4 regions of the Bacillus sp. LH1 genome follow, and region 4 is predicted to be linked to each of the others. Evidence: riboswitches for the same ligand, from Rfam matches in the RefSeq annotation. Region 4 holds a riboswitch; each other region holds the start of a gene.

Region 1 (7,117 bases), 1.6 Mb from region 4:
TGTTGGAATGTCTACATTCCAACCAATTGAGTGACAGGCTGAAATAAGAGCGTTTCTTCGAGATTCGTAACTATTTACAAGGTCTATTACACAAGACTGTGAACTTAATAGCGCTTCTCGAGCGGCATCTTGAACTGCACCGAATATACTAACATACATATGATCTTGTAATAGGTTAATTGTTTCAATCACACTTTCATTCCCTACAGCAAAAGCGATGCGCCAGCCAGCCATATTGAAAGTTTTTGATAATGTGTAAATTTCAATTCCTATATCTTTCGCACCATCTGCTTGCAAGAAACTAACAGGTTTTTGACCATCAAATCCGATAGCGCCATAAGCAAAATCGTGAACAACTAATATATTATGTTTATTAGCAAAGTGAATGGTTTCATCAAAAAAATCTTTTGATGCAGTAGCACCGGTAGGATTATTTGGATAGTTTAAAAACATTAATTTTGCACGCTCTGCAATAGAGGCATCAATGTTCGTATAATCTGGTAAAAAGTTATTTTCTGCAATAAGTGGCATTCTTTCAAAGTGTGCTTTTGCTAAAGCAACCCCTGATAAATAATCTGGATAACCTGGATCCGGAACGAGAATCGTATCACCAGGATTTGTAAAACAAATCGGTAATTCTACTAGTCCAGCCTTCCCACCAAACAAAATAGCAACTTCAGTTTTTGGGTTTAATTCGACGCCATATTCACGTTTATAGAATGTAGCCACGGCTTCCTTTAAGCTTTCATGTCCGCGAAATGGCGGATATTTATGATGAATGGTCTTTTCGGCAGCATCTTGTAAAGCTTTTACGATATGCTGCGGTGTTGGTTGATCTGGATTACCTTGACCTAGATTAATAACATCGTGACCAGCTGCAACGACTTTGTTAACTTTTGCAACAAGTGAAGCGAAAAATTGTGTTGGCAATGATGTTACTATCTCAGAAGGTTGAAATAATTTCATACTTTCCACCTCTTTTGAAAGTTGTTACAATTCTAGTGACAAATGATATAATCTTTCCAGTATTTTGTAAAGAGAAAAATAAGAATGGGGCTGAAAAAATGAAAGTCGCATGTATTCAAATGGATATTGTTTTTGGAGATGTAGAAAAAAATATTGAGAATGCTAAAAATAAAATAAGTGAAGCTATGAAGGAAAGGCCAGATGTTATCGTCTTACCAGAACTATGGACAACAGGATATGATTTAACGAGACTTTCTGAAATTGCAGATAGGGATGGAGTGGAAACGAAAGAAAAGTTAATAGAATGGGCGAAGCGATATGATGTACATATTGTTGGTGGGTCCATAGCAAAGCAAACAGAGCAAGGCGTTACAAATACGATGTATGTTGTAAATAATGAAGGACAGTTAGTCAACGAATATAGTAAAGTACATTTATTTCAGCTTATGGATGAACATAAATATTTAATAGCTGGTAATGGTACGGGCGAATTTAAGCTAGATGATGTTGAATGCGCTGGAACAATTTGTTATGATATTCGTTTTCCAGAGTGGATGCGTGTTCATACTGCTAAAGGGGCAAAAGTATTATTTGTTGTAGCTGAATGGCCATTAGTTCGTTTAGCACATTGGCGTTTGCTATTGCAAGCAAGAGCAGTTGAAAATCAGTGTTATGTTGTTGCGTGTAATAGAGCAGGGAAGGATCCGAATAATGTGTTTGCAGGTCATTCTTTAATTGTGGATCCTTGGGGTGAAGTTGTAGTAGAGGCGAATGAAGAGGAATCAATTTTATTTGGAGAGCTTGAATTCGAGAAAATTAAAGAAGTACGTAAAGGAATTCCAGTTTTTGCGGATCGCCGTCCAGAATTATACAAATAAAATGTTGACAAGTGATTTTTATTCTTGGTATAGTCTTCAACATAAAGTTAAAAATTCAAAAAATTATACAACTCTTATCAAGAGCAGGTGGAGGGATTTGGCCCGATGAAGCCCAGCAACCGACCGTAATACCATTGTGAAATGGGGCGTTTATTACGCCAAAAGGCACGGTGCTAATTCCAGCAGAAAGTAAAACTTTCTGGCAGATAAGAGGGGAGAAGATAAACTTCAAACCTCTTTCTTAGTGGAAAGAGGTTTTTCTATGTTAGAAAAACCTCTGAATTTAAAAAGGGGGAGAAGAAGATGGGATATTATTCATTAACAGAAATAACAGCTGTACAATATGCGAAAGATTATGGCTATTTTGAAGAGAAGGCAAATGTCATTTGTCATGAAATTGGAGATGGAAACTTAAATTACGTGTTCAAATTAGATGATGGAGAGAAATCCATTATAATAAAACAAGCACTGCCTTATGCGAAAGTAGTTGGTGAAAGCTGGCCATTGTCTATAAAAAGAGCAACGATTGAAAGCAAGGCATTACAAATTTTTGCGCAGTATGTACCGGATTATGTTCCAGTAGTGTACAGTCATGACGAAGAGTTAGCGATAACGGTAATAGAAGACTTATCAAGACTAACAATTACAAGAAAAGGATTAATAGACGGAGAAGAATATCCGCTTTTATCCCAGCATATTGGTCGTTTTCTAGCACATGTTTTATTTTACACTTCAGATTTTGGTTTACAGTCAGAAGAGAAGAGGATACTAGAAGGTACCTTTGTAAATCCGGACCTATGTAAAATTACAGAGGATTTAGTGTTTACAGATCCGTTTGGGCATTATGATACAAATGATTATGAGCCAGATTTACAGCTCGTGGTTGATGAACTTTGGAGTGATAAAACTTTAAAACTAAAAGTAGCACAATATAAATATAAGTTCTTAACAAGAAAAGAAACTCTTATTCATGGTGATTTACATACTGGTAGTATTTTTTCGTCACCTTCTGAAACGAAAGTGATTGATCCAGAATTTGCGACATATGGCCCATTTGGGTTTGACATAGGTCAATTTATTGCAAATCTATTATTAAATGCGTTATCTAGAGAAGAAGAAAAGAGAAGTGTACTATTTTTCCATATAGAAAAGACGTGGAGTTATTTTGTAGAGACTTTTACAAAGTTATGGATTGGAGAAGGTGTAGAAGCATATACGAAAGAAAAACAATGGTTACCAATTATTTTGCAAAATATCTTTACTGATGCTGTTGGATTTGCCGGATGTGAACTAATTCGTAGAACAATTGGTTTAGCTCATGTAGCAGATTTAGATGAAATAGAAAATAAAGAAACAAGAATTCAAGCTAAGAAACAAGCGCTATCCTTAGGAAAAGAACTAATAAAATATGAATCTAAAAGTGCTGATATTCAACTGTTTCGAACATTATTTCAACAGACAGTTTCAAGGGGTGTAAAAGCATGAGTACAATCGTTACGGTTCCGAGATCTGTAAGTTGGAAAGGGGATGCAATTGCGGTATTAAATCAAACGAAATTGCCACATAGCACAGAATACAAAACATTAACGACTATTGAAGAGGTTTGGAAAAGTATCATAATGTTAGAAGTACGCGGAGCGCCTGCAATTGGAATTGTAGCTGCATTTGGCTTGGCGCTTGCAGTGAAAAAATATAATACTTTACATATCGAAGAATTTCAAAAGAAGTTTAATAGAGACTGTAACTATTTAGGGACATCACGCCCAACGGCAGTAAATTTATTTTGGGCAATTGATCGTATGAGAGAATCTATTCGAGAGATTACTACAATAAAAGAAGCGCAAAAAATATTAGAAGAAGAAGCGCTTCGCATTCAACAGGAAGATGAGGAGGTGTGTCGAAATATTGGGGAATATGCGTTAACATGTTTTAAAGATGGCGATAATATTTTAACAATCTGTAACGCTGGAAGTATCGCAACTGCCAGATATGGAACTGCATTAGCTCCCTTTTATATTGGAAAAGAGAAAGGTGTGCGTTTACATGCATATGCGTGTGAAACGAGACCAGTTTTACAAGGTGGTCGCTTAACGACGTGGGAATTGAAGCAAGCAAATATTGATGTGACCCTTATAACAGATAATACTGCAGCTCATGCTATTCAAACGAAAGAAATAAACGCAATTATTGTGGGGGCGGATCGAATTGTCGCAAATGGAGATACAGCCAATAAAATAGGGACAATGAATTTAGCTATTTTAGCAAAGTACTTTAATATCCCATTTTACGTTGCTGCGCCACTGTCAACATTTGATGTTACGAAAGAAACTGGAGCCGAAATTATTATTGAAGAAAGAGATGAAACAGAAGTTACGAAAATCTTTGGAAAACAAGTAGCACCAATTGGAACGGATGTTTATAATCCAGCATTTGACATAACACCGAATGAATTAATTACAGGAATTATTACTGAGAAAGGTATTATACGCGGGGACTATAAACGAGAAATTGCATCATTATTTGAAAAACAAGCTAATACATAATAGCTTGTTTTTTTATGCCTAAATGCAGTGTTTTCTCTTACTTATATAATGAAAGGAGGGGAAGAGGGTGGAAGAGTGGATCAAGATGATAGGTAATGTAGGGTTTCCGATTGTTGTAACATTATATTTACTCCACCGTATTGAAAGTAAATTAGAGGGGGTAATTGTTGCAATTGAGAAGCTCCCGCGGCAATTAATAAAGTACGAAGATCCTCGGGATAAAAAATAAAGTTTGCTCTTCTTGAGCAAACTTTATTTTTATTGAGCGGTATAACCACCATCGATAACGACAGCTTGACCAGTTATACCTTTAGCTTTTTCACTCGCTAAAAACATCGCATAATCTGCAATTTCTTGTACTTGTAATAAGCGCTTTTGTGGAACGAGTGGATAAATAACATCTTCTAAAACATTTTCAAGTGGTACATTTCGTGTAGTAGCTAAGTCTTGTAGTTGATTACGTACAAGGGGGGTATCAACATAACCAGGGCAAAGGGCATTAACAGTAATACCATGCGTAGCACCTTCTAAAGCGGCAACTTTTGTTAATCCAATTACGCCATGTTTTGCACTATTGTAGGCAGCTTTTCCAGCAAACCCGACAAGGCCGTTAATAGAAGCGACATTAATAATACGACCATATTTTTGTTGTTTCATAATCGGAAAGGCATGCTTAATTGCAATAAACGGAGCAATTTGCATAATTTGAATTAGTAGCTCGAACTTTTCAGTTGGAAAGTCTTCAATGGGTGAAACGTGTTGCATTCCTGCGTTGTTAATTAATATATGTAATGAACCGAAATGATCAACTGTTTGAGAAATTGCTGCTGTAATTTCCTCTTCAGATGTAACGTCACATTTTAAACCGATAGCTTGAAAACCTTCATTTTGTAATTGTTCAGCAGCTTCTTTTGCACGTTCTTCAAGCCGATCGGTAATCACAACTTTTGCACCTTCTTTTGCAAAAGCCTTTCCCATTTCATAACCAATGCCACTTGCAGCACCTGTTAAAAAGACAACTCGATTTGTAACCATGATGAAAAACATCCCTTCATAATAAAGTTTTCATAGTGCTCTATTTAGAGAAGCTATAATGAAATTCCTGCAAACATTTGGAAAAAATATCGTTAGCTATCTTGTTTTGCAAAATAGTCTTTGCTATACTATTTTGTAAAGCAAGATACTTACGCTTATCTATCTTGTAAAGCAAGATAGTAGGAGGATTTGAATTATGTCGACAAGTCAAATGCTGAAAGGGATTTTAGAAGGATGCTTACTTGCTATTATTTCTGAAGGCGAAATATACGGTTATGAAATGAGTGAAAAGCTAGCGAAGTATGGTTTTACAATGGCGAGTGAGGGAAGTATTTATCCGTTATTAATACGAATGCAAAAAGAAGGACTAATAACAAGCGTAATGAAGGAATCTCCATCTGGTCCAAAGAGAAAATATTATACATTAACAGAAAAAGGCGAGGAAGCACTTGATGAATTTATGGATCGCTGGGAAACGATGCAAAGTAGTGTAGAACGTCTACTTGAAGGGAAGGGAAGGAGAAAATAATGCTATCAAGTGAAGCGCGAAAGTTTTTGTTAGATATGAGATTATTTTTGACGGCAAAGAGTGTGAAAGAAAGCGATATTGAAAATTTTATAGAAGATGCGGAACTCCATTTAATTGAGGGTGAGAGTGATGGGAAAAGTGTAGAAGATATTTTCGGAAGCTCACCGAAAGAATATGCAAATGAACTTGTCAAAGTAATGGAAAGAGATAGACAGGAAACGTGGAAGCAAATTGGTTTTACAGTAATGAATATCGTATCGTTTTGGATTATTGCTTCTATCTTAATAGTGAATCATGGAATGTTACAGATTTCACTTATTCAGTGTATCGGTTATAGTTTTTCATTGATTTTAGTTGTTATAGGTCCTAATTTTCTACTTCGCAAAATGGCCTTCGTAACAAGTTTTACAAAAACATGGTTTTCTATGTGGTCTTTAGTTATGATCGCTCCAATGTTTTTATTAGGAGCTGTTACGATATTAGACGTGATATATCCGACAAAAATGCTCACATTCACCGAAGTGCAAAGTTATATAGTGGCTGGTGGGATTTTTATCATCACAGTAGCTATAAATATATATTTTGAAGGATGGTTTAAAAACTTATATTTAATCATTCCACTTTCAATTATGTTAGTGTTTAAAACATTTACAACGGAAGACCTTGTTCCAATGTTATTTCAAATTATATGTTTATACGGAAGTTTGTTTATTTTAATTTTCCTTGAAATTATGATGAAGACGAATAGAAGAGAGACGGTTTAATAAGGGAGGGATTATCATGATGATTTCTAAAGAAGGAGAAAAGTTTTTAATTGATACGAAAGTGTATTTAATAACGAAAGGAATTAAAGAAGAAGATGTTGACGCTTTTTTAGAAGATGCAGAACCTCATTTAATTGAAGGTGAGAAAGAAGGAAAAACGGTAAGTAATATATTTGGTGATTCGCCAAAAGAGTATGCGGAAGAATTAGCGAAAGAGATGGAGAAGGATAAAGGCGGAAGTATAAAGAGTGTTTTAGGAATGATTATTGGGATAGGTGGGTATTGGTTACTAACCAATATTTTATTTGGAAATCCGAATCAACAATTTACGTTAACAAATGTACAGGTAATTGGTTATCCTATCGTTTTAACTATTACAATTATTGGAACGGTTTTTGCGTT
Region 2 (8,699 bases), 570 kb from region 4:
AGCCATTACGGAACATTGTATTTCCGTTTATATATATTACTTAAAATCGAAGAAGGAATTTGCTCGTAACGAACTTTCTCTCCTGTTTCATCTATAATATACGAATTGTTTCCTATATAATATATTCCATCTTTTCGTTTTGAGTACACTGGATATCTTTCATTTGGCAATACCGTTTTCACTTTCGTTAACTGTCCATTTGGTTCTTGCCAATATATATCCGCACGGTCTACTAGCGTAAGTACTCCAATTTGTTCTTCTTCTATTTTTCGACCATTCCAGCTCACAACGCGATAACCAAGCTTATTCGCTTCATATTCGGGGCTCGTATGAAAACGAGAAATGATTACTTTTGTTTGTAATTGTACTCGGTCATATAACCATTGTATATCCCTGTCATGCATACGAATACAGCCATTTGATTCCCTACTTCCAATCGTCCATTCCCGGTTCGTCCCGTGAATTGCATATTCATTCTTATCTAGTCCAAGCCACCTCGTACCAAGAGGGTTATTCGGTGCACCCCCAGGTATTTTTTTTCGATGGTATTCTTTATTTTTAAATTTAGTTATAATACAAAAATTACCTTCAGGCGTAGGTGTACGATCTCTTCCAGTCGTTACTGGAAATGTTTTTGTGTAATTTCCATTTTCAAAAAAAGACAACTGGTTCGTCGTAAGATTTACTAATATTAAATGATCTGTATTAGCAAAAGCACTAACCGGTAGGATGAAAAATAATAGTATGATGAAACATAACTTTTTCAGCTATATCCCCCCTAGCGCTCCCTATAATAAGTGGAATTAACATTACTTTGCTCTTATAAATGAAAACTATCCATTTACAATAACGCCCCCATTTACATGTATCATTTGCCCAGTAACATAGGATGAATCACCAGATGCTAAATATACGTATGCCGGCGCTAACTCATATGGTTGACCAGGCCGTTGCATCGGAACATTGCTCCCAAACTGAGAGACTTTCTTCTCATCAAAGCTCGATGGAATAAGCGGTGTCCAAATCGGGCCTGGTGCAACACCATTTACCCGAATCCCTTTTTGCACTAACGATTGAGAAAGTGATCTTGTAAAAGCTACGATTGCTCCTTTCGTTGCGGAATAATCAATTAACGTTTCATTTCCTTCATATGCAACGATAGATGCCGTATTTATAATGACATCCCCTTTCTTCAAATGAGAAAGGGCTGCTTTCGTAACGTGAAAATAAGAAAAAATATTAATACGAAATGTTTTTTCTAGCTGTTCTGCTGTAATATACTCTAGCCCTTGCTGCGGATATTGCTGTGCAACGTTATTCACTAAAATATTTAAACTACCTAACTGCCGGGCGGTTTCTTCCACAATATCTTTACAATGCTGTTCATTACTCAAATCCCCCGGCAACAATACACACTTTACACCTTCTTTTTCAACACGTTGTTTCGTCTCATTTGCATCTTCTTCCTCATCTAAATAAGCAATCGCAACATTTGCTCCCTCTTTTGCAAAAGCGATGGAAACTGCTCGTCCAATTCCGCTATCTCCTCCCGTAATTAACACATTCTTCCCTTTTAACTTTTCACTTCCTTTATAGTTTGCATCTTCAAACTGCGGAAGGGGGCTCATTAATGATTCAATACCTGGCTGCTTATTTTGATGTTGCGCAGGCATTGTTATAAAGTTTTTTTGCTGTGGCATAGCTGCTTTCAACTCCTTTTCCTTAGCATGTGCACAATAAAAAGCTGAAATTCACACATCGTTTTACGATTAATATTCGAATTTAAGACACAAAATATGAATTGTTATAAACTTTTTATGCAAAACTATTGCAAAATAGATAAAAAACGAATATTATATATAACTGTTGTGAAAATTATTCGTAAACAGAAAGGATGTTTATATGTTTAACCTTTCAAAACATAAAACTTCTATTAAAACTGAAATTATGGCAGGTATTATTACCTTCTTAACAATGGCATATATCATTGTCGTAAACCCTGTTATCCTTGGAGATGCAGGTGTTCCATTTGAACAAGCATTTACAGCAACAATTATCGCTGCTGTTGTCGGAACATTATTTATGGCAATCTTTACAAACTTACCAATCGCAATCGCGCCAGGTATGGGATTAAATGCTTACTTCTCTTACTCTGTTGTAAAAGCGCATGAAGGCATGACTTTCGCAATTGCATTCTCTGCTGTATTCGTAGCAGGTATGATTTTAATTTTGCTATCATTTACATCTTTCCGTACAAAATTAATGGAAGCAATTCCTGAAAACTTAAAACATGCAATTACTGCTGGTATCGGGCTATTTATCGCCTTTATCGGTTTACGTTTAACAGGTATCGTTACAAAAAATGATGCAAACTTAGTTGGACTTGGTGATCTTCACTCTGCTCCAGTACTACTAGCATTAGCTGGACTTGGAATTACAATTGTCCTTATGTCTTTAAATGTAAATGGCGCACTATTTATCGGGATGCTATTAACTGGTATTATCGCTTTCTTCACGGGACAATTATCATTCTCAAACGGTGTTACATCAATGCCTGGTTTACCAGAAGGAATTATCGTTTCAAATCCAATTACTGCTGTATCTGACGTAATTAACTACGGATTATACGGCGTTGTATTCTCATTCTTCCTTGTTACACTATTCGATACAACAGGTACATTACTTGGCGTTGCACAACAAGGTGGATTTATGAAAGACGGAAAGCTTCCAAAAGCAGGACGAGCTCTTCTATCTGACTCATTCTCAGCAACTATTGGTTCTATGTTCGGAACGACACCATCAACAGCTTACATTGAATCATCTGCTGGTGTTGCAGCTGGTGGTCGTACTGGTTTAACAACTGTTACAGTAGCGGTTCTATTCGCACTAGCAGCATTCTTCGGCCCATTAGTAAGTGCTGTTTCTGGTGTATCAGCTATTACTGCACCCTCATTAATTATCGTTGGTAGTCTTATGATGGGTTCAGTTCGCCACATCGATTGGGACGCATTTGATGAAGCATTCCCAGCATTCTTAGTAATCTTAAGCATGCCACTTACATCAAGTATCGCAACAGGTATCGCACTTGGATTTATTTCATACCCACTTATGAAAGTGGCAAAAGGTAAATTCCGTGCTGTTCACCCACTTGTATATGTATTTGGAATTTTGTTTGCTTATCAATTGATATTCTTACCACATTAAAATCCCTCTTCCTGAGGGATTTTTTTATAAATACTGTTTGACAATACCATTCGTTTGTGGAATAATTCAAAATAGTTAAATATCGGATGTCTTATCAAGAGCAGGTGGAGGGATGAGCCCTACGAAGCCCGGCAACCGACCCATTTATGGGCACGGTGCTAATTCTTACAACACATTGTGTTGAAAGATAAGAGTAATATGATAAGGCGTCTTTTCTATATGAAAAGGCGTTTTTTATTTTCACTCCCTCCTCTCTCTTTTTAGTTTAGGAGGGATTTTTTTATGAAAAAATTATGTTCCATCGTACTTATTTTTCTCTTATTTACATTAGCAGCTTGTACAAATGAACAAGATACTATCTCTTCACAAAAGCAACAAACTGTGAGAAAGGCGACTACAACGGTAGAAAATCAATTACAAACAGAAATTCCAAGCCAAATGAAGAAGCCATTAAAAATCGCATTAATTATGCAAATGTCCATCGGAACTTTTTCCTCTCAATATATTGAGGGTGTCAAAAAACAAGTTGAGCTATTTGGCGGCAGTGTACAAGTCTACAATTCTGATAACGATTTAGCAAAAATGGCTGCAAATTTAGATACTGCTATTAACTCAAAAGTGGATGGTATTTTAATTGATCATGGCCGTTCTGAAGCACTAAAACCTGGAGTAGAAAAAGCGTTACAAGCGAACATTCCCGTAGTTGCGTTCGATAACGATCTACGCTTGCCAGGTGTGACAATTATTGATCAAGATGACTATAGTCTTGCATGGAAATCATTAAAAACGTTAGCGGAAGATTTGAATGGACAAGGAAATATCGCAGTTGTATGGGTCGGCGGATTTGCTCCAATGGAACGTCGCAATGTTATCATTGATGCTTTTTATAAACGGTATCCAAATATAAAAGAAGTCGCAAGATTCGGTACTGCTAGTAATAACACGCCACTCGATACACAAACACAAGTAGAAGCTTTACTAAAGAAATATCCGAAAAAAGGCGATTTACAAGCTATTTTCGCTTCGTGGGATGAGTTTGCTAAAGGGACTGTTAAAGCACTTGAACAAGCTGGTCGTACAGATATAAAAGTATATGGCATTGACTTAAGTAATGAGGATTTACAACTCATGCAAAAAGAAAACTCACCTTGGACTGCTACAGCTGCAACTGATCCAGCTGAAGTAGGTAAGGTTCAAGTACGATTTTTATACAAAAAAATTGCTGGTGAACAAACGCCAGATATTTATTCACTAGAACCTTATTTAGTAAAGAAAAGTAGTTTACCAAAAGAAAATATAACAATGGATCAGTTATCAAAATATATAAACGGTTGGGGAGACTCAAAAGATGCATATTCCCCTTGGATGAAAAAATTAGAGAAGGAGAAAAAATGATGACGTTCTCTCTTCAAAACATTACACATTCTTATCATGTCGCTACACCTGTTCTAGAAGATGTTTCTATTCATATTCAAAAAGGAAAAGTACACGCTTTACTAGGCATGAACGGTGCAGGAAAAAGTACTTTACTAAAAATAGCAACTGGTGAAATTCAACCAGTTGTTGGCGATATAAAAATTGATACTCAGTCTGTTTCCTTTACTTCACCGCGCGATGCAAAAAAACATGGCATTTCTTTCGTAACACAAGAAGTAGATCACGGACTTATTCCCGGATTATCTGTATTAGAAAATGTACTAATCGATCATTTAGCAATGCAAAATAAAGTACTATTTTCAAAGTCCAAATTAGTCGCACTTGCTAAACAACATTTGCAAACTGTACAGGTAAATTTAAATGTTTCGGAAGATGTTTCAAACTGTTCATTACATGAAAAACAATTACTTCTTATCGCAAGAGCTTTATCTAACAATACAAATTACCTTTTATTAGATGAACCTACTTCTTCTCTTGGACCAAAAGAAGTTGAAACCTTTGGGAAACTATTAAAAGATTTAACATCAAAAGGAATTGGCATCCTTTTAGTTTCTCATCGTTTATCAGAGATTCGAAATTTCGCGGATGATGTAACTGTATTACATAACGGTCAAGTTGCCCTTTCTGAAACCATTACAACGATTACAGATCAACAAATTGTGGAAGCGATGACTGGAAAACAACTTACACTTCCTATTAATACCGCACCAAAAACCGGGAGCGAGGAACTATTTAAAGTACAAGAGCTTCTATTACACGAAGGTCATTCTCCCCTTTCTCTTACAATACGAAAAGGAGAAACTGTTGTGATATACGGATTAATTGGAAGTGGAAAAACAACACTTGCTGAAACGTTATTTGGTGCTCTTCATACTTATCACGCAGAAATAGACGGTCAAAAACTAACGATTAAAACACCACGAGATGCGATTAAAGCGAAAATCGCACTTGTACCAGAAGAAAGAAGAAAACAAGGCGTATTTCTTTCGGAAGATATTATAAGTCACACAAATTTACATCAATCAGGTTGGAAACGAAAACAAACCGAATTAAATGATGCTACTACAGCAATTTCTTCTTTCGGTATTTCACCAAATGACCCAAAGGCACTTATTCATTCACTTAGCGGTGGAAACCAACAAAAAGTCTCAATTGCAAAGTGGAGTGGATTCAAACCTAATCTATTTCTTTTAGACGAGCCAACTAAAGGTGTAGACATCGCTGCGAAACAAGACATTTTTCAATTCATTCGCAACATTACAGAAAACGGAAGTTCCGTAATTTATTTCACAGGAGAACAAGATGAAGCGTTGCATATCGCTGATCGCATTCTTATACTGGCAAACGGAGAATTTGTAGGTGAATACTTACCAAACGAACTATCTCCTGAACAGCTTTTACATTTATCTGAAGGGAGCTATTCCATTGAATCTCGTTCATAAAACGAAAACTAAGAAACTATATTTACCTACTCATCTTTTTTATCAATTTAGTACAATTGCTATTATTATAGGTGTTACAATTTTTTTCTCTATCGTCAATGATTCTTTTTTAACATATAACAATATTAGTGATATTTTACGTTCTATTTCCATCGTAACGTTACTTGCAATCGGCGTTACCTTTACATTGATTGTAGATGGGTTTGATTTATCAGTCGGCTCCACCGCTAGTTTAGCAACAATTGCAGCTGCTTCTTGTCTCGTTTTATATCGACAAGAACTATTAGTCACACTCCTTGTTCCTATTCTTTGCGGGTTATTAGTTGGATTATTAAATGCACTACTCGTTATCCGAATTAAACTACCCGATTTACTAGCTACATTAAGTATCATGTATATCGTCAATGGACTACACTTAACATTTTCAAAAGGATCTTCAATTTATGAAGGAATGTCCGGTGCAACAGGACATTTTATTCCATCTTTTTTATTTATCGGTCAAGGTTCCGTCTTAGGAATTCCAGTCCCTGTCATTATCATGCTTACTGTCGTTTTAATTGCACATCTATTTTTAGAAAAAACAACGTACGGTCGTTTCTTTTATATGACTGGTGGGAATCGAGAAGCTGCTAGATTAGCCGGTATTCCTACTGATCGTTACCGTGTATATGCTTATATGATTAGTGGTTTACTAGCTTCTATTGGCGGCATTATTCTATGCAGCCGCGTTGGAACAGGACAAGTTTCAGCTGGTGCTCCATTATTAATGGATGCAGTCGCAGCTGCCTATATCGGTTACGCAATGTTCGGTGCCAAAAAACCAAATATAGTCGGAACATTCCTCGGCTCGGTATTAATTGGAATTATATTAAATGGACTCACAATGATGAACGTCCCTTATTATGCACAAGATATCATTAAAGGCAGCATTTTAATTACAGCTTTAGCCTTTTCATTTATTAAAAAGAAGCGTAAATAAAAAGTAGAGCATCGAATTCGATGCTCTACTTTCCCTTTGCAACAATCACACGAACTACTTTCAAAACAAGAAGTAAAAGACCGTTCACTATCGCTGCAACCCCTAAAGAGACCGATATCATCAGCTCTCCCATTCCATTATTCAATACAAACATAGCAGAAGAAATGAAAGCCAAAATAAACAATACTAACGTTGGTATATATTTAATAACAGGCTTCTTATATGACTTTTGTGAAAGAAGAAACGTAATTACCAACGTCATAATGAAAACAAAATATACTACAAATAAGAAAATCACACGAAAGCCTCCACTATTCCTAAACTATGAAAAAGATAACAGCAATTAAAAATTATTAATATTTCTCATTCATCTGTAATTCTTTACTATACTTTTGAATGGAAACTGACGAAACAACCATTACCATTCCTACACTAAATCCAATAAGCTGATCCAGTAGCATCTCATCATGTATGAGCCAGCGAAGTAGAAATACCCCTCCAAAAATAAGCATTGCAGTAAATCCGGTATGCCTAAGTCCTTTATATACATTTTCCATATGTATCACCTCTTCACATAACATTATCCATATTATGCCATACAACCATCAAGTAACCGTATCGTCCTCTGACAATATGCAGCTACCTTTTGATCATGTGTAACAACTAGCACTGTTTTTCCTTCTTTATTAATCTCTTGTAAAATACTCATAATTTTTTCCCCATTTTCTTGATCAAGAGCACCAGTCGGTTCATCAGCAAGTATAATTTTTGTATCTTGTGCTAAAGCCCTTGCTATTGCTGTTCTTTGCTGTTCTCCTCCTGATAACTCGTAAGGATATTTGTTAATATGCCTCTCAAGCCCTACCATTTTCAGCATTTCTTTTGATATTTGCATACGTTTCTTATGAGAAATTCTTCTATATACAAGTGGAAGCATTACATTTTCAATAATCGTATAATCATCGAGTAGCGAAAAGTTTTGAAACACAAATCCAACTTCCGTGTTTCTATACTTATGATAGTTTTGCTTTAATGTACTCGTATCCATTCCATCTAAAAAATACTTTCCAGCAGAGGGGGTATCGATTAAGCCAATAATGTTAAGGAGAGTAGACTTCCCCGAACCAGAGGGGCCCATAATGGCTATCATTTCGCCTTTTTCTATTGTAAGATTAATATCTTTTAAAGCACTAAAATTATTCTTTCCAAAGCCCTTAGCCACATTTGCGAGCTGAATCATCTATAACACCTCTTTCATATATGTATTTTTTATTTTTAGTACATTGAAATAAATGATTGCATATATAACGAGGATCATTACAAGTGATAAAGCACCTATAACAACCAATGATTCTATAGAGACTTTTAACGTTCCAAAGAAAGATACTATACTATTTTCTAGCCCTTTCTGAATTTCAATTACTCCGCTATTCTCCCATTGAAAATACATTATTCCTATACATATCGCTAAAACGAATAGCAACATATACTCAATAATAAATGGAAGACATATTTGAAAAGTGCTTGCACCTAACGCTGATTTAATAGAAATATTTTTACGTTCCATATAAAGTGCTGCCATTGATGTCAATACAATAGATAGAAATGAAAAAAATAAGACTGTACCGCTTAATAAT
Region 3 (8,699 bases), 290 kb from region 4:
ATTTTGAACATTCGGAAAAATAAAGGTTAATCTTTACAAGGAAAACGTTACCACGTGTTACACAATCTTTCTTTACAATATATAAGGGGTTTCTTGATACACGTAATAATTCAACCAATTAGAAAACAATAAATTACCATGACTCCTCCACCTAACAAGCGGCTTTTCATCTGGATTATTATGTTTAAAATAGTTTTTTGGCACATCAATATTTAATCCCTTGTCACGATCTCGTTCGTATTCTTGTTTTAACGTCTCACAACTATATTCGCTATGTCCAAGAGCAAACACTTGCCTTCCTTCTGGCCCAATAACAAGGTGAACACCTGCTTCTTCAGAGTTTGCTAACAATGTTAATTCTTTCACTCCTCTAATATCATTCTCTCGTACTTCTGTATGACGAGAATGCGGAGCAAAAAACAATTCATCAAATCCTTGTAATAATTTCACATGTTGCTCGCAAACTTCATGTTCAAATACACCAAACATTTTTTCCTTAAGGGGATACTTTGGAACACCATAATGATAGTACAAGCCAGCCTGTGCCCCCCAGCAAATATGGAGCGTAGATGTTACATTCGTTTTTGAATACTCCATAATATGTTTAAGCTCTTCCCAATAATCTACCTCTTCAAAAGCAAGGGTCTCCACTGGCGCTCCTGTAATAATGAGCCCATCAAACTTTTCATTTTCAATATCACGAAACGTTTTATAAAAGCTTGTTAAATGTTCTTGCGTTACATTACGCGATAGATGTGATTCCATATGAAGCAAATGAACATCTAATTGTAACGGTGTGTTTCCAATTAAGCGAAGTAATTGCGCCTCTGTGTCTTGCTTCGTTGGCATTAAATTTAATATAGCAATTTTTAAAGCACGTATATCTTGTGTTTCTGCCCGCTCCTTCGTCATTACAAAAATATTTTCTTTTTGCAACACTTTGCGAGCCGGTAAATCTTTATCAATTATGATCGGCATGTGTTTTGCCTCCAACTAGAGCTGCTTCCAAATCTGCAATAATATCAGAAACATCTTCTATACCAACCGATAAACGAATTAAATCAGATGTAACACCCGCTAAACGCTGATCTTCAGCATTTAATTGTCTATGCGTCGTACTAGCAGGATGTATAACGCAAGTTCGTGCATCAGCTACGTGCGTTACAAGAGTTGCTAGTTTTACATTTGCGATAAATTCTTTTGCTGCTTCTAATCCGCCTTTAATACCGAAAGTTAAAACACCACTAGCACCTTTTTTCAAGTACTGTTGTGCTAATGAGTAATTTTCATTACTATCTAAGCCTGGATAATTCACCCATTCAATACGTTCATGATTAGCAAGCCACTTAGCAACTGCCAGAGCATTTTCGCTATGACGCTCCATTCGTAAATGCAAAGTCTCTAAGCCAATATTGCTAATATATGCATTGAATGGGCTCATACAATTTCCATAATCTCTTAATAGTTGAACACGTGCTTTCACAATATATGCTGCTGCACCAAAGTTTTGAACGTAACTTACACCGTGATAACTTGGATCTGGTTCAACAAGCTCAGGATATTTTCCATTTGTCCAATCAAAGTTTCCACCGTCAATTACAATACCGCCTAAAGAGCTCGCATGCCCATCGATATACTTCGTCGTAGAATGAACAATAATATTTGCCCCATATTCAAACGCTTGGCATAAATAAGGAGTTGCTAATGTATTATCAACGATAAAAGGTACCTCTAATTCTTTAGCGGCAGCTGAAAATTCTTTGAAATTTAAAACATTCATCGCTGGATTTCCTAATGATTCTGCATAGATAAGTTTCGTCTTATCGTTAGCAAGTGCCGTAATTTCATCTGCCGTTAAATTTGGATTAAAGAACGTAACATCAATGCCAAGCTTACGTAAACTCACCCCAAATAAATTAAACGTTCCCCCGTAAACAGTTGAAGAGCAAAGTAAATGATCCCCACTACTACAAATATTTAAAACTGCGAGCATAATAGCTGCTTGCCCAGAAGCCGTTGCAACAGCTCCTACACCGCCTTCTAAATCTGATAACTTCTGCTCAAATGCTGCTAAAGTAGGGTTTCCAATACGTGTATAAATATATCCTTCTGCCTCTAAGTTAAATAGAGCTGCTAAATCATCCGAAGTATCGTATTTATACGTTGTGCTTTGATAAAGTGGTAAAACACGTGGTTCACCATTCTTTGGCGTATAGCCACCTTGCACACAAATTGTTCCTTTTCCCCATGATTCTCCCATCTCTCATTCTCCTTTCTTTTATACAAAATAAAAAACTGCCCCTTTCCTGAAAACAAGAAAGGAGCAGTTTGAAAACACGCTCTAAAGGCTCTTTCTTATCTCTCAGGATTACTACCTGCAGGATTTGGCACAATTCCGTTATACGGCTGTTGCCAAGGTTTCATCGGGCCTGTCCCTCCACCTTTTCTTGATAAGACTATACAATTACCGTTGATTTTATAGCAATAATTTCCTAATGTCAAACAGTTTTTCTGAATGTTCTAAAATAAATGTTAACAGTTTCATATAAAGCAACAAAAGAAATATATTCTAGTCTATTTCAAAAAAGACCTTTAAAAACCTCAAATCAGTCTATAAAATTAAATAAGTAATTTAACCTATAAATTCAAATTCCCCAAAAGTTAGCCTATATGTTGAATAGGCCATCTTCTCAAAAAGATACTATATATATTCAATCCATTTTTCACTAGTATATTTCACTTTTTTCCCTACTAAGATTTACATAACGGAGGTATAACATGACAAATAAAAAAGATATGCATTACATACTTGCTCTATATGGCATTCTTCTAGGATCTATAGTAGGAGCTACAGTCTGGTTATTTTTAGTCACAATAAATATTGGAATCCACTTTATTTGGGGATACTTGCCTGAAGTTCTCTCTTTTCCCTCTTATTACACCCTTTGCGTAACAATAATTGGCGGGGTCCTTGTTGGTCTATCACAAAAACATTTCGGTACATACCCACGCCTTATGCCTGAAGTAATGGCTGAATATAAAAAAACTGGTCGAATCGAATATCGCTTTGTCCATCGGGCTACTTTAACAGCGATTATTGTTTTAATTTTCGGTGCTAGTCTTGGTCCAGAAGCCGCACTAGTTGGAATTATAGGCGGACTGTGCACATGGGTAGGGGATCGCTTTAAATTTGCCTTAAAGGGTATGAATGAGCTAACCGAGATCGGAATTGGCGCTACTTTAAGTGTCATTTTTAACGCACCATTATTCGGTTATTTAGCACCAAATGAAAATGAGGGGGAAGAAATTGCTGCTTTTTCTAAAGGAAAAAAAGCGATTGTATACTTAGCTACTACTTTCGCAGGTTTTTCTGTTTATTTACTACTGAGTAAACTTGATAATCGTGGATCCTTTATTGTTGATTTCGGAGAAGGTACACTTTCTTTCAATGAATGGATTGCATTTCTTCCACTTGCTAGTATCGGTGCTATAGTTGGTTTCTTTTATTTCAAGTTAGAATTCACATTAGAAAAGTTAATTCACCCTTTTAGAGAATACAAGCTGACACTCGGAATTATCGGTGGTATTTTATTAGGAATTGCGGGAACCTTTCTTCCGTACACATTATTTTCAGGGGAACATCAATTAAAAGAATTAGTTGTTGAATGGAGCCATTTATCTTTTTGGATACTACTTCTTTCAGGGATTTTAAAGTTGTGCATTACTGCCGTTTGTTTGAACACAGGGTGGCGAGGTGGACATATCTTCCCAATTATATTTTCTGGGTCAAGTATCGGATACGCTGTAGCATCTATTCTTCCTATAGATCCAGTAGCATCTGTTGCCATCGTAACAACAGCAATTTCAAGCTATGCGTTACGAAAGCCAATAGCTATAACATTACTATTACTTATGTTTTTCCCGCTTAATTTACTATTGCCCATGCTTGGTGCAGCTGCTATCGGGAATGCCTTTCCACTCCCAAAACATAACGAAAATAAAAATTAATAAAAATAGGCAGTGGGGACGAAAGCTCCACTGTCTATTTTTTTATTACACATGCTGCTTCAATAACGCTTCTAACTCCTCAAAATTATGCACTTCATATGTCGGTATAATCCCACTATCATTTAATTTCCTTTCTGGATTAAACCAACAAGTATCAATTCCCGCTACATATCCACCTTTAATATCAGCGCTTAATGAATCTCCAATAATCAGCCCTTCTTCAGGTGCAAAGTTAGGAATCCGTTCAAAAACATAATCAAAATACTCTTTCATCGGTTTTTGAAAACCTGTATCTTCCGAAACAAAGACATCTTTAAATAATGAATGTAACCCTGCATTGCGCAAACGTTTATCTTGCGTCTTAGAAACACCATTTGTCACTATATACAATTCATACTCCCCTTGAATTTGATTTATAAATTCAAATGCACCTTGCATGAGTTGATTTCCTTCTTCTAAGTAGTTACGATAATTATTTTCGAATAATATTCCATTTACTTCTTCTCCATACTCTTTAAACAACAGAGAGAATCGTGTATTTACAACTTCATTGCGTGATAGTTCACCTTTTTCAAAAGCATCCCAAAGACCTTTATTTATTTTTTTATAACGAGCCTCTATCTCGTCTGTTAAAGGGATTCCCTTCTCTTCAAAAAGCACCCGTAAAGCCACTTTTTCAGCCTTTTGGAAATCTAATAATGTATCATCTACATCAAATAGCAATGTTTTATATTTTTTCATAAACTCATCACACTCTCTTTTCTACAAAAACAAATTTACATAAATCGTATCATTCCTTCTTGTAAAGATAATAGGAGATATCTCATACTATAAATAGAGGTGAAAATATGAAAATCAGCAAAAATGAGGAAGAAATTTATCAATACATGCAAATCCATCAATTCCATACCCTATTTTCATTTCATGTCTTGCCATATGTAGAGCTACATTCTTTTCAAACGAAAGAGATGATATGTAGCGAAGGAAATACTCTCCCTTATCTCTATTACTTAATTTCTGGGAAGGCAAAAATATATATGAGTCATAAAAACGGGAAGGTTTCATTAATTAATTTTATTCAAGCACCATCTTTTATCGGGGAATTAGGATTAATAGGAGTAGAAAATATTACTAAGTCCGTTGAAGTACTAGAAGATTGTGTTTGTTTGGCACTTCCTCTTAAAGATTGTCAGCAACTTTTATTACAAGATGCAACATTTTTACAGCACTTATGCAAATTTATTGGAGAAAAGACAATTACTCGCACTGAAAATTACGCAAAAAACTATAGTTATCCTTTTGAAAATCGATTAGCTGCTTTTATTTTATTAACAGAACAAAATAATTGTTATATAGAAAAGCATACTGAGGCCTCGGAATATTTAAATGTCAGCTACCGTCATCTTTTATATGTATTAAATCAGTTTTGCCAACAAAATTACTTAAAAAAAGACGGAAGAACCTATTACATACGAGATCGAATTCAATTAAAAAAACTTGCTGATGAACTAAAAATATAAAAAAAGCAGCATTAACGTTTACATGTTAATGCTGCTTTTTCGAGTGACGATTATCATTTTAATTAAAATTTACTTGCTACTTTAGCTGCTTCTTCAAGACCTGTAGCAATGATTTCTTCTGCTTTATCTGGGAATTGGTTATGTCCTTCAATAATTACTGTTTCCATGTTTGTTGCGCCGAAGAAGCCCATCATACTTGCTACATATTTAACAGCCATTTCTACCTCAGCTGCTGGACCTTCTGAATATACGCCGCCTCTTGCATTTAATAATGCAATCTTCTTATCTCCAATTAGGCCAACTGGACCCTCTGGCGTATATTTGAACGTTTTACCAGCACGGTTTAAATAATCAATATATGTGTGCAATACTGCTGGAATCGTTAAGTTCCATAATGGGAAGCCGAAAACAACTTTATCAGCTTCTAGGAATTGATTTAAATACTTATCAGCAACTGCTACTGCTTTTGCTTCTTCTTCTGTTAAATCAAATCCTTTACCTACCTTGAATGTACCATTGATCATGTCTACGCCTACGTATGGTAATTCTTCTTTATATAAATCAAGTTCTACTACTGTATCATTTGGGTGTGCTTCTTTATAGTTTGCTAAAAATGCCTCATATAATTTTACACTAACTGCTTGTTCCGCTGGACGGTTATTTGCTTTAACGAATAAAACTGTTGCCATTATTTATTCCTCCTAGTACTCACTCTTATGTTGTTATATGCTTTCAAAAAAGGTATCCCTTGTAATTGTTGTTTTGTTGCTTACAAACATATTTTATCTTTATATAAAGACAATTTCGTCCTCACATAGACGTATTTTTCCATAAAAAAAGTCCACCTTCTAAAGGCGAACTTGGTCTTACGACTTTCGTCTTATACAATTCCATTTTTAACTGCATATAATGCCGCTTGCGTACGATCAGATAAATTCAACTTACTCAAAATACTACTTACATGCGCCTTAACCGTCTTTTCTGTAATAACTAAAACAGATGCAATTTCCTTATTGCTCATCCCTTTCGCTAATAGCTGCAATACTTCATTTTCTCTCGCTGTTAGCACATCCACTTGAATAGAAGATTCTTCTTCCTTTTCTTCTACAGGTAATGTTTGAGAGAGAAGAGCATTTGCTATATCCGGATGTAATTGAATATTACCTTTATATGCGCTTCGAATAGCCTCAACAAGCTGATCTGGTTCTACATCTTTTAAAATATACCCACTTGCTCCAGCCCTTAATGCAGGTAACACATGCGCCTGATCAGAAAAGCTAGTTAATACAATTACTTTCACATTTGGATACTCTTTTTTTATATATGCCGTCGCCTCAACACCATCCATTTCAGGCATATATAAATCCATTAATATAACATCGGGATTTGTTTCTCCTACTTTCACTAACGCTTCTTTCCCATTATTCGCTTCTCCAACTAACTCTAAATCTTCCTGTGTACTTAAGAAAAATGCTAATCCTTTTAAAACGACTGTATGATCATCAACTAACAATACTTTTATTTTCACAAACTTCCCTCATTTTCACATCATAATGGTACATTTACTTTTACGCTCGTTCGTTTATTACTACTTACAATTTTAATTGTTCCACCAACTAATTCTACTCTTTCACGCATCGTAGTCATACCTAGTGATTTCTTTTCTTTTATATTCTTTTCCACAAAGCCCTTTCCTTGATCAACTATTTCTAATGATACATTTTTCTCATTCACTGTAAAATAAATCGTCGCTTCTTTTACACCTGCATGCTTACTTACATTGTTCAGTGCTTCTTGGCCTATGCGCCACAAAGCTTCTTCTACTACACGAGGTAAATCACGAACACCCGTAACTTGCTCCCTAATTTTCAGTCCCAAATTTTCACCGTACTGCTTTAGAGCTGGCAATAATCCTTTTTCTAATCCTGCCGGACGAAGCTGCCAAATTAATGTCCTCATTTCTTTCAAAGCTCCTTGCGCAAGTTCACGCATCTCATGCAAAGATTGATCTACCTTTTCATTTTTACCTTTTAAAACTGCCTCGGCGCCTTTTGTCATGAAGGTTAATGAAAATAATTTTTGCGAAACAGAATCATGTAAATCTCTTGCTAACCGATTTCTTTCTTCCATTCGTACAAGTTCACGGCGCTGCTCGTTTAACCTCAAATTCTCTATTATTAACGAAACATGGTTCGATAATGCTTGAATTACATCTATTGTATTAGCATCAAACTCTCCATTATTCAAACTAACACATAAAACACCAAATATATGGTTTTGAATATGTATTGGTGTAGCAATAACAGCTCGATTTAGATGTACATTATGTCCTATTTGATGTTTTATTAGAACTGGTTCATCTTGTTCTAACGCCTTCTTGGCCGCCTCTTTTACATCCTCTTGTAACTCTTCCTGAACGTAAGACGCTCGCAGAGATAATTCTTTTTCCTCCCTAATAAAAAGCGCTACTTGATTCCATTGAAATACTTCACCTACGTGATTTACCACCTTTTCAGGTAGTACATTAAACTTATGAATCATTTTTAAATCTTGAATGAAACGCTCTAATTTCACATAATAATGTGCTCTTCTCTTTTCATTTTCATATAATTTTGTTCGCTTTAAAGCCGTACCAATTTGGAAGGCAACCGATTGGAGTAATACTAATTCTTCTTCTGAAAAATGTGTTTTACCCGGACTTGCAACATTTAACACCCCAAATTTTTCTCCCCCAGCTTTTAAAGGAACCGTAGCATGATGAAGAATGCCCTCCGTATCCCCCCAATTATATTCAATTGCATTATTAATTCTTTTACATTCAATAATATTAACGGCTCTCTCCAATTTTCCATCTACAAAACCTCGTAAACACCAACATTCACCTTCGCACATCGGGCGTTTATTTTCATATGTAAGTGCCTCTGGTAATTGATAATCAATTAACTTCGTATACTTCCCATTTTCATCCGCAAGAAAAATCCATCCTGTCGTTAAACCTGTTACACTTAGCAATTTCTCGAGGACAGCTTGCAATACATGATATGTATCATTTGATGTATTTAATGTTTCTGCAATTTCCTTTAATATAACTAATTCATTCGTACGATTATCTCGAAACATACTCATTCTCCTGCATACAAGATTTTAAATAGCTCTTAAAATAAATCATCT
Region 4 (8,699 bases):
TTGATGCAAGTAATATGCAACTCGCATGGACACTTGTAGTTATTACTATCGGTATGTCACTCGTATTTCTACTATGTATTCAACTTATTAATAAAAGAATTACTAACTCTTAAAGCAGCTTTTTTCGAAGCTGCTTCTTTATTTCTTAGGAAATAAAATATACCACCGGGAAATAACTGAATTTTACCTCTTATTAAAATATACATTTTATTTGAATTCACTTTCTAAAATAGGCAATTTCCTGTTATTATATGGAGGTGTTTCAAAAAATGAAGAAATGAAAACGCATTTATATCGTGAATTCTTCATCCTGTTTTAGCGATCGGTAATCTTCTACTCTATTAGTGGGGCATTACCGATCGTTAGAACGATATGTAACTATATTGGTATAGCAAACCGAAGGGAGTCTTGTAATGGACATTTTATTAGCGCTTCTTCCTGCAATTGCATGGGGAAACATCTTATTAGTAAGCGTAAAAATGGGCGGTGGTGCATATAGCCAAACGGTAGGTATGACAATCGGTGCTCTATTCTTCGCAACAATTATGTATGTATTTACTCAACCAGCTTTAACAATGACAATCTTAATTGTTGGTTTTATTTCAGGTTTATTCTGGGCTTTAGGACAAGTAAACCAATTAAAAACAGTTGAAAAACTAGGTGTTTCAACTACTGTAACGATTTCTACTGGTATGCAACTTGTTGCAACTTCTATCTTTGGGGTTATCGCTTTCCGTGAGTGGACTACTACTACAACGATCATTCTGGGAACGATTGCAATCCTATTAATCGTAGTTGGTGTTGTATTCACATCATTAGATGATAAAGAAAATGCTCAGCCACCTGGACAATTGAAAAAAGGACTTCTTACTTTAATTGTTTCTACTTTCGGCTATCTTGTATATGTAATTATTATTCGTTGGTATAATATCGATGGTTGGTCTGCTATTTTACCACAAGCAGTTGGTATGTTTGTTGGTGCGGTTGTACTGACGTCTAAACATAAACCATTTAACAAATATGCAATCCGTAATGCTTTGTCTGGTTTACTATGGGGAACTGGAAACTTATTCTTACTTCTTTCATTACCACGTGTTGGAGTAGCAACAAGCTTCCCATTATCTCAAACTGGAATCATTATCTCAACATTCGGTGCGATTGTATTCTTAGGTGAAAAGAAAACAAAACGTCAATTGATCTTTATTGCACTAGGTAGTGTTTTAATTATCGGCGGCGCTGTATTACTTGGTATGACAAAAGCATAATCTTATATTCTATTAGTAAACCCCTGAAGCATATGTACTTCAGGGGTTTTTTAATTCTAATTATTTTCTAGATATAATTATTTGTATGTTCTTGCCCCTTATAATTGCTCTTCCACTCTAGCAAACCAGCTACACATATAAAGAGATTAATAATAGCTAATATTAGCATGACGTATAAACCAGTAGAAATATAAATTACAATGCTAACTACGTTATATAAAATCCATAAATGCCAGTTTTCTAATATTTTTCGACTTAACATAAATTGAGCCACTAGTCCCAATACGGCATTTAAAGCGTCTAAATATGGACTTGTTGACTCTAAATAACGGACTTGATAATAACCCCAACCAATCCAAGCAACTAAAATAAAACTTATATAAAAAGTCCACCCTTTCAAATCTAAACGAACTGTTGCTTTTACCTCGCCCTCCCCACTTCGTGCAATCCAATAATACCAACCATATACATTAAATATAAATTGAAAAGCGGCTAATACTGCCATTGCATATAAACCTTGTGTAATAAAAATGTATAGAAATACCGCAACAGTAATCATGCCAAATAAAAAGTTGGATACTTTTTCTCTCGCTAATAACCAAACATTAATGATTCCCATAATTGATGCGAAAATTTCAATATAACTCGATTGAATATACAATCCAACTAATACACAAATAATACTAGAAACAAGTAAAAAAAGTGGACTTCTAACCATATTTATCTCTCCCCAGATGTGTAATAAATTCCCTATCACCAGTATAAGGAATAGCTCTTTCCTTTACCATGAATTTCCGCCTTCTCATTATCCATTCCATCTACGGTAAGTCTTTTCTTTTTACAAAATTCTCTTAAAGATGATATCGTTTTTATAACATATCTCTACTAGAAAGGAATAAAGGATATGCTAACTAAACATCGAATTTTATTTATTGGTGCCGGTCGTATGGCAGAAGCTATATTTTCCGGATTACTTAAAACAAGCAAAGAGTACATCGAAGAAATTATCGTCTCTAACCGAAGCAACATAGAAAAGCTAAAACAGTTACAACATCAATATAATGTGTCTACTACAACAGATTGGAAACAGCATGTTACATCTGTTGATACGGTTGTTTTAGCAATGCCACCTTCGGCTCATGAAGAGTTATTAGCTGAGCTATCTCCGTTAATATCAAATCAACTAGTCGTAACAGTAGCAGCTGGCATTGGACCATCTTATTTAGAAGCTAGACTCCCAAAAGGCACGCCTGTTGCTTGGATTATGCCTAATACAGCTGCTGAAATTGGAAAGTCTATCTCCTTATATACAATGGGACAATCAGTAAACGAGATACATCAAGAAACCCTGCAACTACTTTTAAAAGGTATTGGTACTTCGCAACTTTGTACTGAGGAAGAAGTTCATCAGCTTACTGCAGTTACTGGAAGTGCACCAGCCTTCCTTTATTACTTTGCTGAAAGCTTAATTGAAGCAACAAAAAGTTATGGAGTTGATGAAGAAACCGCAAAACATCTTGTCATTCAAATGATTTCTGGCTCTGCTTCTATGCTTGAACAAACGCAAAATCCAGCTAACCTTCGCGAACAAGTAACAACGCCAGGTGGTTCCACAGCTGAAGGTCTCAAAATTTTATACGAATATAATTTTTCAGAGGCAATTCAAAAAGCAGTAGAAGCAACAAACAAAAAAGCTAGGGGGAAATAATATGATTTTAACAAGTTTAAAAGACTATACAACATTACATAACGGTGTAAAAATGCCTTGGTTTGGTTTAGGTGTTTTTAAAGTAGAAGATGGTTCAGAAGTAATTGATTCTGTAAAAGCAGCAATTAAAAATGGCTACCGCAGCATCGATACTGCAGCAATCTATCAAAATGAAGAAGGCGTTGGGCAAGCGATTCGTGAATCCGGTGTTTCACGTGAAGAATTATTTATTACCTCAAAAGTATGGAATAGCGATCAAGGATATGAAACAACGCTTCAAGCATTTGAAACTACATTAGAGAAATTAGGTCTAGAATATTTAGATTTATATTTAGTACATTGGCCTGTAAAAGGGAAATATACTGAATCATGGAAAGCATTAGAAACACTTTATAAAGATGGCCGTGTTCGCGCTATCGGTGTGAGTAATTTCCACATTCACCACTTACAAGACGTATTTGAAATTGCTGAAATTAAGCCAATGGTCAACCAAGTGGAATACCACCCACGTTTAGCACAAGAAGAGTTACATGCATTCTGTAAAGAACATAATATCCAGCTTGAAGCTTGGTCACCATTAATGCAAGGACAACTACTAGATAATCCAACGTTACAAGAAATTGCGACAAAATATAATAAATCAACTGCGCAAATTATTTTACGTTGGGATTTACAAAACGAAGTTGTAACAATTCCCAAATCAATTAAAGAACATCGCATTATTGAAAATGCAAACATCTTCGACTTTGAATTAAGTGCTGATGATATGAAAGCAATTCAAGCTTTAAATGAAGATCGTCGCGTTGGTCCAGATCCAGATAACTTTAACTTCTAGTAGAAAAACCACTGCCATATGCAGTGGTTTTTCTATTTAATAAAACTGAAAATTTAAACTATATTTCATTTAGTTGACACTTCATTATTCAAGGTGTAAGATTTTGAATTATCAAAGAAACACAAAAATTAATAAAATTTATTCGTTTACTCATTGTATCAAGAGAGGTGGAGGGACTGGCCCTTTGAAACCTCGGCAACAGGTTCATTTTGAATACTGTGCCACTTCCTGCAAGCTTTATGCTTGAAAGATAGAATGAGGGACTTCGTTTATATACGGGTGCATAACTTGTACGTAAAAATCCCTCTTTCTCAATATGAAAAGAGGGATTTTTTATTTTTCATTTCCCTCATCATCATCCAAACTTAATTATTTAGGAGGAAAATCAAATGAAAAAGAAGTTTGTACCCGGTATTGCATCAGTTGTAGGAGTAAGTATTTTATTAACTGGTTGCGGTAGTTATAAAAACGAAGCAAGCGGAGCAAATGCAAAAGACGAGGCACCTAGTAAACAGGTTTTAAACTTATCTTCACCTACTGAAATACGAACAATGGATACGGCTCGTGCTACAGATACTGATTCTGGTCAAGTAATGAGAAACGTATTTGAAGGTTTGTATAATCTTGGTGAAGGTAACAAACCTGTTCCTGGTGTTGCAAAATCTCATGAAGTAAGTGGCGATAAAACGAAATACACATTCCATTTGCGAGATTCAAAATGGTCAAACGGCACTCCTGTTACAGCTAAAGATTTTGTGTTCGCTTGGCAACGTGCCGTAGATCCAGCAACAGCCTCTGAATATGCATTTTTATTCTTTGATATTAAAAACGCAACAAAAATTAACAACAAAGAACTTCCAGCCGACCAACTTGGTGTAAAAGCAGTTGATGACCATACGTTTGAGGTAGAATTAGAGCGTCCTGTTCCTTATTTTATTAGCTTAACAGCGTTCCCAACATTTCTACCAATTAATGAGGAATTCTTTAAAGTACAAGGTGATAAGTACGCTTTAGAAGATAATACAATCTTGTACAATGGAGCTTTTACACTAAGCGATTGGAAGCACGAACAAAGCTTTAAATTTAAGAAGAACCCTACCTATTGGGATAAAGATACTGTCAAACTAGAAGAAATCAATTTTAATGTCGTAAAAGAAAAATCAACAGAAGTAAATTTATTCGAGTCAAAACAATTAGATCGTATAAAACTAACATCTGACTTCGTCGATAAATATAAAAAGGATGCTAACTTTAAAGAACGTCCAAACGTAGGCGTACAATTTTTACGTATGAATCAACAAAACAAAGTACTTCAAAACGTTTCTGCACGCCAAGCAATTGATCAAACAATTGATAGAAAATCCTTTGTAAATACGTTATTAAATGATGGCTCTACACCAACATTTGGTCTCGTTCCAAAAAACTTTGCAAAAGGACCTGAAGGAAAAGACTTCCGTACTGCAAACGGCGATTTAACAAAAGTTGATACAAAATCTGCACAAGAGTTATGGAAAAAAGCTAAACAAGAGCTTGGTTCTGAAAAGATAACATTAGAATTATTAACGAGTGATGCTGACCTTGATAAGAAAACTGGTGAATTCTTAAAAGGACAACTAGAAAAGAATCTAGATGGATTAACAGTAAATATAAAACCTCAGCCGCGTAAGCAACAAGTTTCGCTTTTATTAAAAGGTGACTACGAAATCGGAATTGATGGCTGGAGCCCTGACTTTGCGGATCCAATTACATTCCTTGAGCTATTTACAACGAATAACCCTTATAACTTAGATCATTACTCTAATAAGGAATTCGATGAAACAATAGCAAAAGTGAAAACAACTTTAGCTGGTGATGAAAAAGCTCGCTGGGAAGCATTACTAGCATCCGAGAAAATATTATTTAAAGACTCTGTTATCGCTCCTCTTTACCAAAAAGGCGAATCTTATTTAGAACGTTCTTATGTGAAAGGAATTGTGCAAGTAGACTTTGCAGGTCAATTAAACTTCAAGTGGGCAAAAATTGAAAAATAAAGTGAAACTTTAATAAGTGGGGGTTTCTTCATCCCCACTTATTATTAGCCCACACCAATTGTTTTTTTAGCAAAATATATTAAAAATAGGTTCTCTCACACATGAGAATCTGCTTTTTTAATATATTATTCTGAGAAATTAACAATCTATTTTTATTATTGACATATAGTTCTTTTCAGCGTTAATATTCTAAATAATCAAAGAAACAAAATATTTCACCATCAAAATATAATGTCTACTACGTTGAAACATATAACGATAGATTATAGTTCGACATGTATATACATATAGAACACCTGATTACCTATAAACAAATATTTATAATAGGTTTTATCTCCTTCTATAGCTACTTCAAGACACGGACATTATGACGTTACGAACAACACATTTAGGGAGGAACGAACAATGAAGAAAAAAGTTGTACCTGTTGTTGCATCTGTTTTAGGGGCAAGTCTATTACTAACTGCTTGCGGGGGAAATAAAGATAATGCAAGCGGAGCGAAAGCAAACGATAAAGCACCTGATAAACAGGCAATTAACTTATCATTCGCTTCAGAAATTCCAACAATGGATGTTGCAAAAGCAACGGATGGGGAATCCATGAACGTAATGCGTAATGTTTTTGAAGGGCTATATGCAATGGGAGAAGATAATAAACCGGTTCCTGGTGTCGCTGAGTCGGTTGACATTAGTCCCGATAAAACAAAATATACATTCCATCTCCGTGATTCAAAATGGTCAAACGGTACTCCTGTTACAGCAAAGGACTTTGCCTTCGCTTGGCAACGTGCCGTAAATCCTGATACAGCAGCTGAATACGCATTCTTATTCTTCGATATAAAGAATGCGAAACAAATAAACCAAAAACAATTGCCAATTGATCAACTAGGGGTCAAAGCTGTTGATGATAAAACGTTAGAAGTACAACTAGACCGTCCTGTTCCCTACTTCTTAAGCTTAACTACATTCTCAACATTCTTACCAATTAATGAAGAGTACTTAAAGTCTCAAGGCGATAAATATGGTTTAGAAACAAATCATTTAATTTATAACGGTGCTTTCACATTAGATAACTGGAAACATGAACAAAGCTTCCAATTGAAGAAAAATCCTAACTATTGGGATGCTAAAACTGTAAAATTAGAAGAAATCAACTTCAATGTCGTTAAAGATAAGTCTACAGAAGTGAACTTATATGATTCAGGACAAATTGATCGTGTTGCTTTAACTGCAGAGTTTGTTGATAAATATAAGAGCGATCCAAACTTCAAAGAACGCGCTGAAGTCGGTATTCAATTCTTACGATTAAATCAGAAAAATGAAACATTAAAAAATCAACATGCACGCCTTGCTATTAACGGCGCAATGAATAAAAAAGCTTACGTAGAAACAATCTTAAATAACGGCGCTGTTCCAGCTGAAGGAATGGTTCCTGCGAAATTTGCAAAGAGCCCAGAAGGCAATGACTTCCGTAAAGAAAATGGAAATCTAGTCAAGGATGATGTGAAAACAGCGAAAGAAAACTGGAAAAAAGCAAAACAAGAACTTGGTACTGACAAAGTAACAATCGAACTATTAACAAGTGACAACGCTTTAGCTAAAAAGACTGGTGAATATTTAAAAGGTGAATTAGAAAAGAACCTAGATGGATTAAAAGTGAATTTAAAACCACAACCACGTAAACAACAGCTAAAACTACTATTAAGTGGTGACTATGAAATTGGTATTGACGGCTGGGGCCCTGACTTCGCTGATCCAATTACATTCTTAGATTTATTTACAACAGATAGTGCTTATAACTTCGATAAATACTCTAACAAAGAGTACGATGAGCTAATTCATAAAGTGAAAACAGATTTAGCTGGCGATGAAAAAGCACGCTTTGAAGCAATGAAGCAAGCTGAAAAAATTCTATTACAAGACGGCGCTGTCGCTCCTTTATACCAACAAGGCCGTTCTTACTTACAACGCTCTTTCATTAAAGGACTTGTAACAACTGACTTCGGTGGTGAGTTTAACTACAAGTGGACAGAAGTTACAAAATAATAAGTGCTAATAAAAAGGTATCCCACCGAGGATACCTTTTTATTTTATACTTCTTTAACTACAGAGCTTCTTCTTCCCTTTACCATTCCTTTTATAGCTAAAGTCATCACTGCTACTGATTGTGTAACCAATACAATAACTAATAATGAAATAATATTTCTCTCTAAACTAACTCCTCCAAATATTATTGTATAATAGCCATTCGCTGCATATGTTGCAGGAAATAATTCACTAATTGTTTGATATGTTTTAGAAAGCATTTCATGTGGCACAGTTACAACCATTTGTGTTAATGAAAGAAAGGCGAAAAAGACTATTGTCAATAATCCTCTTTTCCTTCTTTTTGCATTGAACCAAAACTCATCATAAATATAAACACAAACATCAAATATGTTCTCCACGTCAAAGAAGGTATATGCCCTGACCAAAGATAGCTAACTAAATAATTAATTCCCATAATACAAGACGATATTACTAAACTAATACTTATTAGTTTTACATATTTGAGCATATCTTTTCTCCTTGTTTTTATTTTTCTACTTCTTCAAACTGTAGATTCACCGGATCTTCTAAAAGTGTTTCATAAAAGTTCTCTGCCAAATCTGTTGAAGGGATTTTTTCATCTACTTCATCAAATCGAATACTATCTAGCCACACACAACCTTCTCCTGATAATAAAACACCAAATGCAATACCAAGTGCTTCTTCTTTTATATCTAATACAACCGAGTACGATTGCCAGTTATTCGTATTTTTAATGGGGCGATTTTGCATATTATCCATAGCGAGCGGTTCTGTATCTTTTCCATCTACTC

Evidence for each region. Region 4 has a riboswitch for S-adenosylmethionine ahead of ACX9TM_RS01155 (peptide ABC transporter substrate-binding protein). Riboswitches for the same ligand answer to the same signal wherever they lie in the genome.
Region 1: another riboswitch for S-adenosylmethionine. It lies ahead of mtnK (S-methyl-5-thioribose kinase); the one in region 4 lies ahead of ACX9TM_RS01155 (peptide ABC transporter substrate-binding protein).
Region 2: another riboswitch for S-adenosylmethionine. It lies ahead of ACX9TM_RS04020 (sugar ABC transporter substrate-binding protein); the one in region 4 lies ahead of ACX9TM_RS01155 (peptide ABC transporter substrate-binding protein).
Region 3: another riboswitch for S-adenosylmethionine. It lies ahead of ACX9TM_RS27285 (bifunctional O-acetylhomoserine aminocarboxypropyltransferase/cysteine synthase); the one in region 4 lies ahead of ACX9TM_RS01155 (peptide ABC transporter substrate-binding protein).

Annotation. Positions count from the first base shown of each region.
Region 1 covers NZ_CM175007.1:3,942,586-3,949,702, reverse strand. Annotated here, with positions in the region: gene ACX9TM_RS20305 (pyridoxal phosphate-dependent aminotransferase) at 1-966, opposite strand, end outside; gene ACX9TM_RS20300 (carbon-nitrogen family hydrolase) at 981-1,844, shown strand; SAM riboswitch class I at 1,916-2,057, shown strand; gene mtnK (S-methyl-5-thioribose kinase) at 2,148-3,329, shown strand; gene mtnA (S-methyl-5-thioribose-1-phosphate isomerase) at 3,326-4,387, shown strand; gene ACX9TM_RS20285 (YvrJ family protein) at 4,455-4,616, shown strand; gene ACX9TM_RS20280 (3-hydroxybutyrate dehydrogenase) at 4,646-5,422, opposite strand; gene ACX9TM_RS20275 (PadR family transcriptional regulator) at 5,619-5,951, shown strand; gene ACX9TM_RS20270 (DUF1129 domain-containing protein) at 5,951-6,715, shown strand; gene ACX9TM_RS20265 (DUF1129 domain-containing protein) at 6,732-7,117, shown strand, end outside.
Region 2 covers NZ_CM175007.1:775,913-784,611, reverse strand. Annotated here, with positions in the region: gene ACX9TM_RS04035 (L,D-transpeptidase) at 6-767, opposite strand; gene ACX9TM_RS04030 (SDR family oxidoreductase) at 834-1,700, opposite strand; gene ACX9TM_RS04025 (NCS2 family permease) at 1,903-3,204, shown strand; SAM riboswitch class I at 3,293-3,398, shown strand; gene ACX9TM_RS04020 (sugar ABC transporter substrate-binding protein) at 3,487-4,599, shown strand; gene ACX9TM_RS04015 (sugar ABC transporter ATP-binding protein) at 4,596-6,083, shown strand; gene ACX9TM_RS04010 (ABC transporter permease) at 6,067-7,062, shown strand; gene ACX9TM_RS04005 (hypothetical protein) at 7,088-7,360, opposite strand; gene ACX9TM_RS04000 (hypothetical protein) at 7,416-7,643, opposite strand; gene ACX9TM_RS03995 (ABC transporter ATP-binding protein) at 7,652-8,302, opposite strand; gene ACX9TM_RS03990 (ABC transporter permease) at 8,303-8,699, opposite strand, start outside.
Region 3 covers NZ_CM175007.1:5,278,248-5,286,946, forward strand. Annotated here, with positions in the region: gene metA (homoserine O-acetyltransferase MetA) at 73-978, opposite strand; gene ACX9TM_RS27285 (bifunctional O-acetylhomoserine aminocarboxypropyltransferase/cysteine synthase) at 962-2,260, opposite strand; SAM riboswitch class I at 2,353-2,457, opposite strand; gene ACX9TM_RS27290 (chloride channel protein) at 2,779-4,008, shown strand; gene ACX9TM_RS27295 (YjjG family noncanonical pyrimidine nucleotidase) at 4,054-4,749, opposite strand; gene ACX9TM_RS27300 (transcriptional regulator YeiL) at 4,857-5,528, shown strand; gene ACX9TM_RS27305 (FMN-dependent NADH-azoreductase) at 5,591-6,217, opposite strand; gene ACX9TM_RS27310 (response regulator) at 6,409-7,056, opposite strand; gene ACX9TM_RS27315 (GAF domain-containing sensor histidine kinase) at 7,077-8,648, opposite strand.
Region 4 covers NZ_CM175007.1:202,046-210,744, reverse strand. Annotated here, with positions in the region: gene modB (molybdate ABC transporter permease subunit) at 1-113, shown strand, start outside; gene ACX9TM_RS01175 (GRP family sugar transporter) at 414-1,265, shown strand; gene pnuC (nicotinamide riboside transporter PnuC) at 1,333-1,983, opposite strand; gene proC (pyrroline-5-carboxylate reductase) at 2,170-2,973, shown strand; gene ACX9TM_RS01160 (aldo/keto reductase) at 2,975-3,808, shown strand; SAM riboswitch class I at 3,961-4,065, shown strand; gene ACX9TM_RS01155 (peptide ABC transporter substrate-binding protein) at 4,198-5,838, shown strand; gene ACX9TM_RS01150 (peptide ABC transporter substrate-binding protein) at 6,244-7,884, shown strand; gene ACX9TM_RS01145 (hypothetical protein) at 7,929-8,207, opposite strand; gene ACX9TM_RS01140 (hypothetical protein) at 8,204-8,395, opposite strand; gene ACX9TM_RS01135 (helix-turn-helix transcriptional regulator) at 8,413-8,699, opposite strand, start outside.